3 regions of the Proteus hauseri genome follow, and region 1 is predicted to be linked to each of the others. Evidence: riboswitches for the same ligand, from Rfam matches in the RefSeq annotation. Region 1 holds a riboswitch; each other region holds the start of a gene.

Evidence for each region. Region 1 has a riboswitch for thiamine pyrophosphate ahead of thiC (phosphomethylpyrimidine synthase ThiC). Riboswitches for the same ligand answer to the same signal wherever they lie in the genome.
Region 2: another riboswitch for thiamine pyrophosphate. It lies ahead of thiB (thiamine ABC transporter substrate binding subunit); the one in region 1 lies ahead of thiC (phosphomethylpyrimidine synthase ThiC).
Region 3: another riboswitch for thiamine pyrophosphate. It lies ahead of thiD (bifunctional hydroxymethylpyrimidine kinase/phosphomethylpyrimidine kinase); the one in region 1 lies ahead of thiC (phosphomethylpyrimidine synthase ThiC).

Annotation. Positions count from the first base shown of each region.
Region 1 covers NZ_CP026364.1:1,192,375-1,195,658, reverse strand. The annotation lists gene thiE (thiamine phosphate synthase) at 1-28, opposite strand, end outside; gene thiC (phosphomethylpyrimidine synthase ThiC) at 12-1,961, opposite strand; TPP riboswitch at 2,093-2,215, opposite strand; gene PH4a_RS05440 (HAD family hydrolase) at 2,260-2,934, opposite strand; gene nudC (NAD(+) diphosphatase) at 3,086-3,284, shown strand, end outside.
Region 2 covers NZ_CP026364.1:803,377-806,660, reverse strand. The annotation lists gene thiP (thiamine/thiamine pyrophosphate ABC transporter permease ThiP) at 1-633, opposite strand, end outside; gene thiB (thiamine ABC transporter substrate binding subunit) at 633-1,598, opposite strand; TPP riboswitch at 1,713-1,806, opposite strand; gene rppH (RNA pyrophosphohydrolase) at 1,919-2,449, shown strand; gene ptsP (phosphoenolpyruvate--protein phosphotransferase) at 2,458-3,284, shown strand, end outside.
Region 3 covers NZ_CP026364.1:3,830,129-3,833,412, forward strand. The annotation lists gene fbaB (class I fructose-bisphosphate aldolase) at 1-748, shown strand, start outside; gene thiD (bifunctional hydroxymethylpyrimidine kinase/phosphomethylpyrimidine kinase) at 809-1,606, opposite strand; TPP riboswitch at 1,665-1,754, opposite strand; gene pagP (lipid IV(A) palmitoyltransferase PagP) at 2,850-3,284, shown strand, end outside.

The sequences.
Region 1 (3,284 bases):
CAAAAGGGGCGCTAGAGGATCTGTTCATTATCAGCAACCTCTGCACTATGATAAAGCTCGCTACCATGTTCTTTAAAGGCTTGCGACATTTGCTCCATACCTGCGGCATAATCGCGTACTTCTTGAGTAATTTTCATTGAACAGAATTTAGGGCCACACATTGAGCAGAAATGGGCAACTTTACCTGATGCTTGAGGTAAGGTTTCGTCGTGATATTTGCGTGCAGTTTCAGGATCAAGTGCCAAATTAAACTGATCTTCCCATCTAAATTCAAAACGTGCTTTAGACATCGCATTATCACGAATTTGAGCCCCAGGGTGTCCTTTGGCTAAATCGGCAGCATGAGCCGCAATTTTGTAAGTGATAAGCCCTTGTTTAACATCTTCTTTATTGGGTAAGCCAAGGTGTTCTTTAGGGGTGACATAACAAAGCATTGCACAACCAAACCAACCAATCATTGCGGCACCGATACCAGAGGTAAAGTGGTCATAACCCGGTGCGATATCCGTTGTGAGAGGCCCTAATGTATAAAATGGTGCTTCATGACAATGTTCTAATTCTTCTGTCATATTGCGGCGGATCATCTGCATTGGTACATGGCCCGGGCCTTCAATCATAACTTGAACATCATATTCCCATGCAATTTTGGTTAATTCACCAAGGGTATGTAACTCAGAGAATTGTGCTTCATCGTTGGCATCTTGAATAGAACCAGGTCTTAAACCATCACCCAGTGATAATGAAACGTCATAAGCGGTACAAATCTCACAAATCTCACGGAAGTGTTCATAGAGAAAGTTCTCTTTATGGTGCGATAAACACCATTTCGCCATAATTGAACCACCACGAGAAACTATCCCTGTTAAACGTTTAGCTGTCATTGGCACATAACGCAGCAGAACACCCGCATGAATAGTGAAGTAATCTACACCTTGCTCTGCTTGTTCAAGCAAAGTATCACGGAATATTTCCCATGAGAGATCTTCTGCAACGCCATTTACTTTTTCTAATGCTTGATAAATTGGCACAGTACCAATAGGCACGGGGCTATTGCGAATGATCCACTCACGGGTTTCATGAATATAACGACCTGTCGAGAGATCCATTACGGTATCGGCACCCCAACGCGTAGACCAAATTAATTTTTCTACTTCTTCTTCAATTGAAGAGGTAACTGAGGAATTACCAATATTTGCATTCACTTTTACCAAGAAATTACGACCAATAATCATTGGCTCTGATTCAGGGTGATTGATGTTGGCAGGAATAATCGCACGACCCGCAGCGACTTCTTGGCGTACAAATTCAGGTGTAATATTATCAGGAAGATGAGCACCGAAGCTAAAGCCAGCATGTTGTTGGCGTAATACTTCGCTATGAATACGTTCCCGACCCATATTTTCACGAATGGCGATAAATTCCATTTCTGGTGTGATAATACCTTGTCGAGCATAGTGTAGCTGGGTGACTCTTTTCCCTGATAATGCTTTTTTAGGGCTTGGTTTTAAAGGGAAGCGAAGATGTTCTAATCCTGCATCAGAAAGGCGCTGCTGGGTAAAATCAGAACTAAGCAGTGTTAAGGCCTCGGTATCTTTACGCTCATCAATCCAAGGTTGACGTATCTTTTTTAAGCCTTTATTTACATCGAGTTGAGAGGTTGGATCGCCATAAGGGCCTGATGTGTCATAAACCGGAACAGGTTCATTATCTTCAAAAATAGGATCTTCTTTTGTACCACCCGTTAGTGTTTGAGCTAACTGGATTTCACGCATTGGAATTTGAATATCAGCACGGCTGCCTTCGAGGTAAATGCGATTTGAATTGGGAAAACTGACACCTTGAATAGTGCTGATAAAGGCTTGAGCCGCATCACGTTGCTCTTTTCTCGGACGCTGTTTTTCTGAAATAATCGTTGCTGTTGGTGAAATATCTTTAACAGATATAGATTGTTTTGTGGACATAGCATTTCCTAATAAATATCAATCAAGCGCGAGGCTTGTCGGGTGGATATTGAGAAAAATGCTTGTCTGGAGGTCGCAGGGAGTATCGACAGATAGGTGTGTAAAAAATATACGCGTAGATGCTATCAAAAGGTCGAATCACTCTTGTTCCCTTCGCGGGTATTAACCCGATCAGGTTCCGCGGATCCCGAATAAACGGTCTCAGCCTGTGCTTATAACAACCTTATAAACACTAGGCACTCCGACAAGAAGATGACCAGTATATGAAAGATTTTAAAAACTACAAGTCCGATATCTATTATTGATTTAAATCCCAGTGTAATTGTTTCCAACCGTTATTTATTGCGATTTGGGCTAAGAGAACATCAGCATTAACAGTGATTACCTCATCAGCTTGATAGCATAATGGGAGATCGTTACTAGAGTCAGTATAAAAAAATATATAATTATTATTAATATTATTCTCGTTTTTCCAGTGATTTAATCGTGTCACTTTACCTTCTCTAAATGTTGGTATTCCTTCAATTTTACCGTTGTAATAGCCGTTATTTATTTGCATGTCAATACCCATAGAGGCATCTATATTGAGTAATTTTGCGATAGGGTGAACCAGAAAAGACATCGTAGCTGAAATGATAATAACGGGAATGTTTTCTTGTTGATATTGAGCAATAATATTGATCCCTTGGGGGTAAAGTAATGGCTTAATAATAGTTTGAATATAATCATTAACCCAGTGATTAATCATATCTACAGTAAATTGGTTGAAATAAGAGATATGTTCAAAAAGGTAATGTTCAATATTGAGTTTGCCTGCGTAGTAGTCCTTCATCATTTGAGAATCAAGAGCTAAAAAAGCAGGGTCTTGAACGATTTTTCGATCCCAAAGATAATTTGTCCATAAGCGACTTGAATCGCCACACAATAATGTTTCATCAAGATCAAAAATGGCGAGAGATTTTTTTTTATTCATAGTTATCTAACGTATTTTTCATTAATTTTTTTTATATATTTTCATTAAAAAATAGTACTGAATGATAAGGATTTTACATGATACATTGAGATAATTGGTTTAAAGAGAGTATCCTCTAGTCTATATCATTATTTTGGATAGAATCATCGTTATGCATTTATATACATTAACCGGATCAGAAAAAGGCTGGTGGACTGTTAGCCTTGGTGGGCGAGTTTGGTTACCTCAAGGCGATCTACCTTTTGGTACTGCTCAGAATTGGGGGTTAACAGGTAAACAAGCCAAAGTTGTTGGTGAATGGCAAGGGGAAAATGTTTGGCTTATTCATGGCAAAATGGATAACGATATGT
Region 2 (3,284 bases), 390 kb from region 1:
ACCTCCCAGTGCGAGTACTGTAGCAAAGCTGGCAAAACAGAGCATAAAAATCAGCGCCGCAGTGGGAAGTATTTGACGCCACAAGTAAGGCCATTCAAGAAAACGAAAACGCTGCCAGCCATTCATTCCTAATTGTGATGCTAACTGGCGTTGTTCTGGAGAGATGCTCTCTAGCGCTTGTAACAACATTCTTGTGGCTAATGGCATATTAAAAAAGATATGAGCTAATAATATTCCTTGTAAGCCATAAGGTGTGAATTGGTAATCAATACCAAGCCATGCACAAATATGAGCAATCCACCCCGTTCTGCCATAAACCGTTAAAATACCGAATAGAGCGACTAATACAGGTAGTACAAGGCTCATGGCACATAAACGTAAAAAGAGCGTTTTACCAAAAAATTGACGTCGAAAAAGCGCTTTAGCAAGCCAAATTGCGGGCAAAATAGAAAATAATGCCGATAAAAAAGCCTGCCAAAAGGTAAAGCGAACGACATGCCATAAATAATCATCAGCAAAAATAGAGCTGAATTCACCACTTGGCGCATTAAACCACAATGCACCAAATGAAAGTAATGCAACAACAAGAAGTAAACCCGAGGCTAATAGCCCCGGGATAAGCCAACTTCTCATTAGCGGCTAACCGCAGATTGCCAATCACGAGTCCATTGTTGGCGCTCTTTGGCCACTATATCAGCATCAAATTGCAGCGATTTTTCAGGTTTTGGCATCACAGAGTAGACATCAGGCAGCGGCATATCGATAACAGGATACATCCAATTGGTTGTAGGAATCGTTTCTTGGAATGCGGGCGTTAGCATAAATTGCATAAATTGTTGTGCTAACTCAGGTTGTTGACTTGATTTTAATTTTGCCGCAACTTCAACTTGTAGATAGTGGCCGTCAGAGAAAATAGCGGCTGCATAGTTATCTTTTTTATCCGCGAGGATGTGATAACCCGGAGATGAGGTATAACTCAGCACAAAATCGCCTTCACCTTTTAAGAACAAGCCATAAGATTCGCTCCAGCCTTTGGTCACCGTCAGTGTTTTGTCCGCCAGCTTTTTCCATTCAGCTGCGGTATTTTCTGGATAAAGTGATTGCATCCAAAGCATTAAACCTAAACCTGGTGTGCTAGTGCGCGGATCTTGATACAAAATCTTCCATTTTTCTTTGCTATTTAGCAGTTCAGCCATGCTTTTGGGTGGGGTAGTAATGCGATTTTTATCATAAATAAAGGCAAAGTAACCGTAGTCGTAAGGCACAAAAGTGTCATCTGTCCATTTTTCTGGCAACGCAAGTTTTGATGTGTCGATGTTACTTGGTGCGAAAAGTCCGGTTTCTTTCGCGGCATGAATAAGGTTGTTATCTAATCCTAAGATAATATCTGCTTTGCTTTTATTACCTTCCATTCGTAAGCGATTAAGAAGAGAAACACCATCAGACAGAGCAACAAGCTTTAATTCACAATCACATTGTTGTTCAAAGGCTTTTTTTATCGCAGGACCTGGACCCCAATCAGCAGTAAAGGAATCATAGGTATAAATAGTTAGCGTAGGTTTTTTCGGGGCGGCATTGACTGAAAATGCAGCCATCATGCCTAATACGCCAATAACAAGCGTATGACGAATAGATTTTGTTAGCACGTTACGTTCCTCAGTGAAAAGTCAGGTAGGATCTGAGGAGTAAGGAAGGCAAATTAAGAAGATATTGCTGCATCCTGACTCAAATCCCTACGCCAGTATTAGCTGGATCAGGTTCCACGGGTTTTTCTCAGCCAAAAAGAGGGCACCCCGTTGAGACTTTCCCATTGTAGATAAAACGGGGCGCTGTGCAAAGTCTGTTGATAGAGGTTTACCGTCTGTGAGTAGTATGAAACAATAAGTTATCTTTCAAATTTTGTTATTGAGGTAGTCTGGTGATCGATGATGATGGCTACCGCCCGAATGTTGGGATTGTAATTTGTAATCGGCAAGGGCAAGTTCTTTGGGCCCGTCGCTATGGGCAACATTCATGGCAATTTCCCCAAGGTGGAATTAACCCTGGTGAATCGCCAGAGCAGGCAATGTATCGCGAGTTGTTCGAGGAAGTTGGGTTAAGTCGTAAGGATGTCAAAATTCTTGCCTCCACACGTAACTGGTTACGTTACAAATTGCCTAAGCGTTTGGTGCGTTGGGATACAAAACCTGTTTGTATAGGTCAAAAACAGCGTTGGTTCCTTTTGCAGTTAACGAGTAATGACAAGGACATTAATGTTCAGCAAAGCAAAACGCCTGAGTTTGATGGTTGGCGTTGGGTGAGCTATTGGTATCCGGTTCGTCAAGTCGTCTCTTTTAAACGAGATGTTTATCGACGGGTAATGAAAGAGTTCGCCCCAATTGTTATGCCGTTACAAGAACAAGTGTCTGCATTACGTCAATCTTATGGATATCGCCGTAAAAGATATTAGATAACACTATGCTGACACGCTTACGGGAAATTGTAGAAAAAGTTGCGATGGCCGCTGGGTTGCCGGAAGCGCTTGAACTATTAGTTAAGGAAACGTGTCAAGCTATGCACACGGATGTGTGTTCTATTTATCTTGCGGATATTCAGCGTCGTTGTTTTTATTTAATGGCGACAAAAGGATTAAAAAAACCGAAAGGGCGTGCTGTTAGCCTTTCCTTTGATGAAGGCGTTGTTGGCGAAGTAGGCCGCCTTTCAGAGCTTATTAACCTTGCTGATATTCGTGAACATCCTAATTTCAAATACCTTCCCCAAGTCAACGAAGAGAGTTTAAGAGCTTTCCTCGGTGTGCCAATCGTTTATCGCCGTCAGCTTCTTGGTGTGTTAGTTGTTCAACAAAAAGAACGTCGCTTATTTAATGAAAGTGAAGAGTCTTTTATGGTGACGCTAGCCACTCAACTGGGCGCCATTTTGGCCCAAGCTCAAACCAAAGGACTTTTTGGGCAATATCGTCAAAGCCGCATTAAGGCGCTATCTGTTTCTACAGGCGTAATAATGGCTTATGGTTGGCAAGAGGTTTCTCAGCCTATTCTTGAGCAGGTCTATAAGGCGAGTGCGTTAGACATTAAAGCGGAGCAAAATCGTCTTACTATTGCATTAGAAGATGCAACAGCAGAGTGCCGCCGCTTTAGTAAACGCTTTATGGCAAGTGCACAAAAAGAGAGTGCGGCAATTTTCGATCTTTACTCTCATCTTCTTAATGATCCGCAATTAAAACAGAAAATGACCACAGTGATTACCCAAGGCTATGTCGCTGAATGGGCGGTTAAAGTGGTAAT
Region 3 (3,284 bases), 1.3 Mb from region 1:
GATAGAAGCAGGTTGCAACTGTGTTGCCTCCACTTATGGTGTTCTTGCTTCTGTTTCTCGCCGCTACGCACATAAAATTCCTTTTCTTGTAAAGCTTAATCATAACGAAACCTTAAGCTACCCTGCGCAATACGACCAAACGCTGTACGCCAGTGTTGAACAAGCATTTGAAATGGGCGCGGTTGCCGTTGGTGCGACTATTTACTTTGGTTCACAAGAAAGCCGTCGCCAAATTGAAGAAATTTCAATGGCATTTGAACGTGCGCATGAACTGGGTATGGTTACTGTATTGTGGGCTTACTTGCGTAACCCTGCATTTAAGAAAGATGGCGTAGATTATCACGCTAGCGCTGATTTAACGGGTCAAGCCAATCATTTAGCCGCCACCATTGGTGCTGATATTGTTAAGCAAAAAATGGCCGAAAATAATGGTGGTTTTAAAGCAATAGGTTTTGGTCACACTGATGAGCGAGTTTACACCAAACTTACCACTGAAAACCCAATAGATTTAGTACGTTACCAATTAGCCAACTGTTATATGGGCCGTGCTGGCTTAATTAACTCGGGTGGTGCATCAGGTAAAAACGACCTTGAAGATGCGGTACGTACCGCCGTTATTAATAAACGTGCAGGTGGTATGGGCTTAATTTTAGGTCGTAAAGCATTTAAAAAATCAATGAAGGACGGCGTCGCACTGATTAATGCAGTACAAGATGTGTATCTCAATAAATCAGTAACCATAGCGTAAAAACGTTATTCAATTAAAAGCCACCGCCAAAGGTGGCTTTTTTATTTATATGACCTATTTTTACCACCAGCGATAAAAATGGTGTACAGGGCCAAATCCATGCCCGACATCTAAACTATCAGCATGTTCTAATGCCTGTTGTAAATAAGCTTTGGCTTGTTCCACACAAGTTTCCCAATTACTTACTTGAGGACGTATTGCGGCGAGTGCAGCTGAAAGTGTGCAACCTGTTCCGTGGGTATTTTTTGTATTAATTCTCGGTGAGGTAAAACGCCATTCACCTTTTGGTGTAAATAACCAATCTGGACTCTCATTTTCTGTTAAGTGTCCCCCCTTCATTAGCACTGCTTTACAGCCTTGAGCGAGTAATGCATAGCCTTGCTGTTTCATAGTCTGTTCATCTTGTGCAACATCACACCCTAGCAAAGCTGCGGCTTCGGGTAAATTAGGTGTAATTAAATCAACAAGAGGAAGAAGTTTATTAACCATCTTTTCGACAGCATTGGGTTGCAAAAGTGGATCGCCACTTTTTGCAATCATAACAGTATCAAGAACAACAAAAGGAATAGAATATTGATGCAGTTTCTGACAAACAATTTCAATAATATCTGCGTTAGAAAGCATGCCAATTTTTGCGCTATCTATTCTAACATCGGAAAGAACTGCATCTAATTGTGCGCCGACAAAGTCAGGGGATAAATCATACACGCTATGTACACCACAAGTATTTTGAGCGACAAGAGCCGTCATTACTGTTGTGCCATAAACACCGAGGGCAGAAAAGGTTTTTAGATCTGCTTGAATACCTGCGCCGCCGCTAGGATCCGTTCCTGCAATAGTTAGTGCATTAAATCTCACTGATTAACTCCTACTTTTACCAGTTACAGAAAAGTCGGTCTCTGTTAATCAGCACATCGCAGAGTTACCTTGACTTCCCTACGCTGGCATTATCCAGATCAGGTTATACGGGTTTCATCTCAGCCATAAGGCGCCCCGAGCCAAAGCCTGTAAATTCAGGCAATAGAGAGTATCGCATGACCAAAGTAAAGATACTAGCCACAGTCTCTCGCTTTATTTATGGTTATCTAGGATAAACAAATCAAGACGATATAATAGATACAAACTTATTTATATTCCCCTTAAATAAATAATAATTATATATTCCGATAAAAAACAAATCATTTTGCTGATTTTAACGACACTCGATATATGATCTGCCAAATGAGATATTTATAATGCATTTATGGACAACCAAACAACGTAGAAGGGAAAATGAAGAAAAAACTACCACAGTGACAGGAAGAAAAATCAATGTATTATCTTATACTTGATGCAGATATTAATATGGTATTGATAATTCACTCTAGAAATATTGCGCATACAAAAAAATTTATTGAAAAAAGAGTTGAAGACTTCATATTACCTCATTATCGCCTTCCTCATTGATTCAAATTCTAAAGAAAAATACTCACAATAATGGTTACTATCAATGCTTTTATCGCAATAGTCATTCACATTTCTTTTTTAACCCATGTTAATCACTACAAATCAATATATCTCACTGGCATACTCTTTTAAGTATCAGTAAAAACTTAAACGCTTCATAAACAAACATCTTATTTTATCTGATTTAAATTAACGCTTTTTTATCGATTAATTTATTATCCCAACGCAAATATTTGTCTACATCATAAATAAGAATTATTACTCATACTAAATAGACTAATATTTATATAAAAAGGGATAGAAATAGGTATTTCGCTCATCTTATGTTCTGATATCTTCCCAATAACTAAATTTCTTATGATTAATCTCTTATATTTAACTTCTGAACTTACATTATCAGCAACACATTTTGTCCATAAAAAACAATGTGCTAGTGATAATATCATCGCAGAATTTAGTCTTAAGAAAATTAATCGATACCATACAATGAGTGGATTTATTCTCTGTTCAACTCACTAAAATACCTTAGGATTATATTCAATAAGTATAATTTCAGATACCTCTTATCTTAAATTATCACTAATTAAATAACACTATTATTAAAATCTATTTGCCATTACCAGAATCATAGCTGTGTAGTATTCGGAGTTATATTATGTCATCACCCCATTTTCGTCATAGAGCATTAGCAACTACGTTGTTTTCACTCACGTTAACAACCCATGCTTTTGCTACTGAAAATAGCCCAGCCAACACTCAGACAATTACGATAAAAAACGCCCAAACAACAGATCAATCTTTGCAACAAAATAATGAAGAAAGCTATTGGGGAAAATTTAAGCGTAATGTCTCTCAAACGTGGGATAGTGACGATTATAACTACTATTTACCTGTCTGGACTTGGCATAACCGCTTTACTTACGATAAAGAAAAAACAGATCGCTATAACGAAACACCTTGGGGCTTTGGAATGGGAAAATATCGCTATGATAGCGATAACGACTGGCATGCGCTGTATGCAATGGCATTTATGGACTCAAATAATCGCGTACAACCGATAGTCGGTTATGGCTTTCAAAAAATGTGGGTA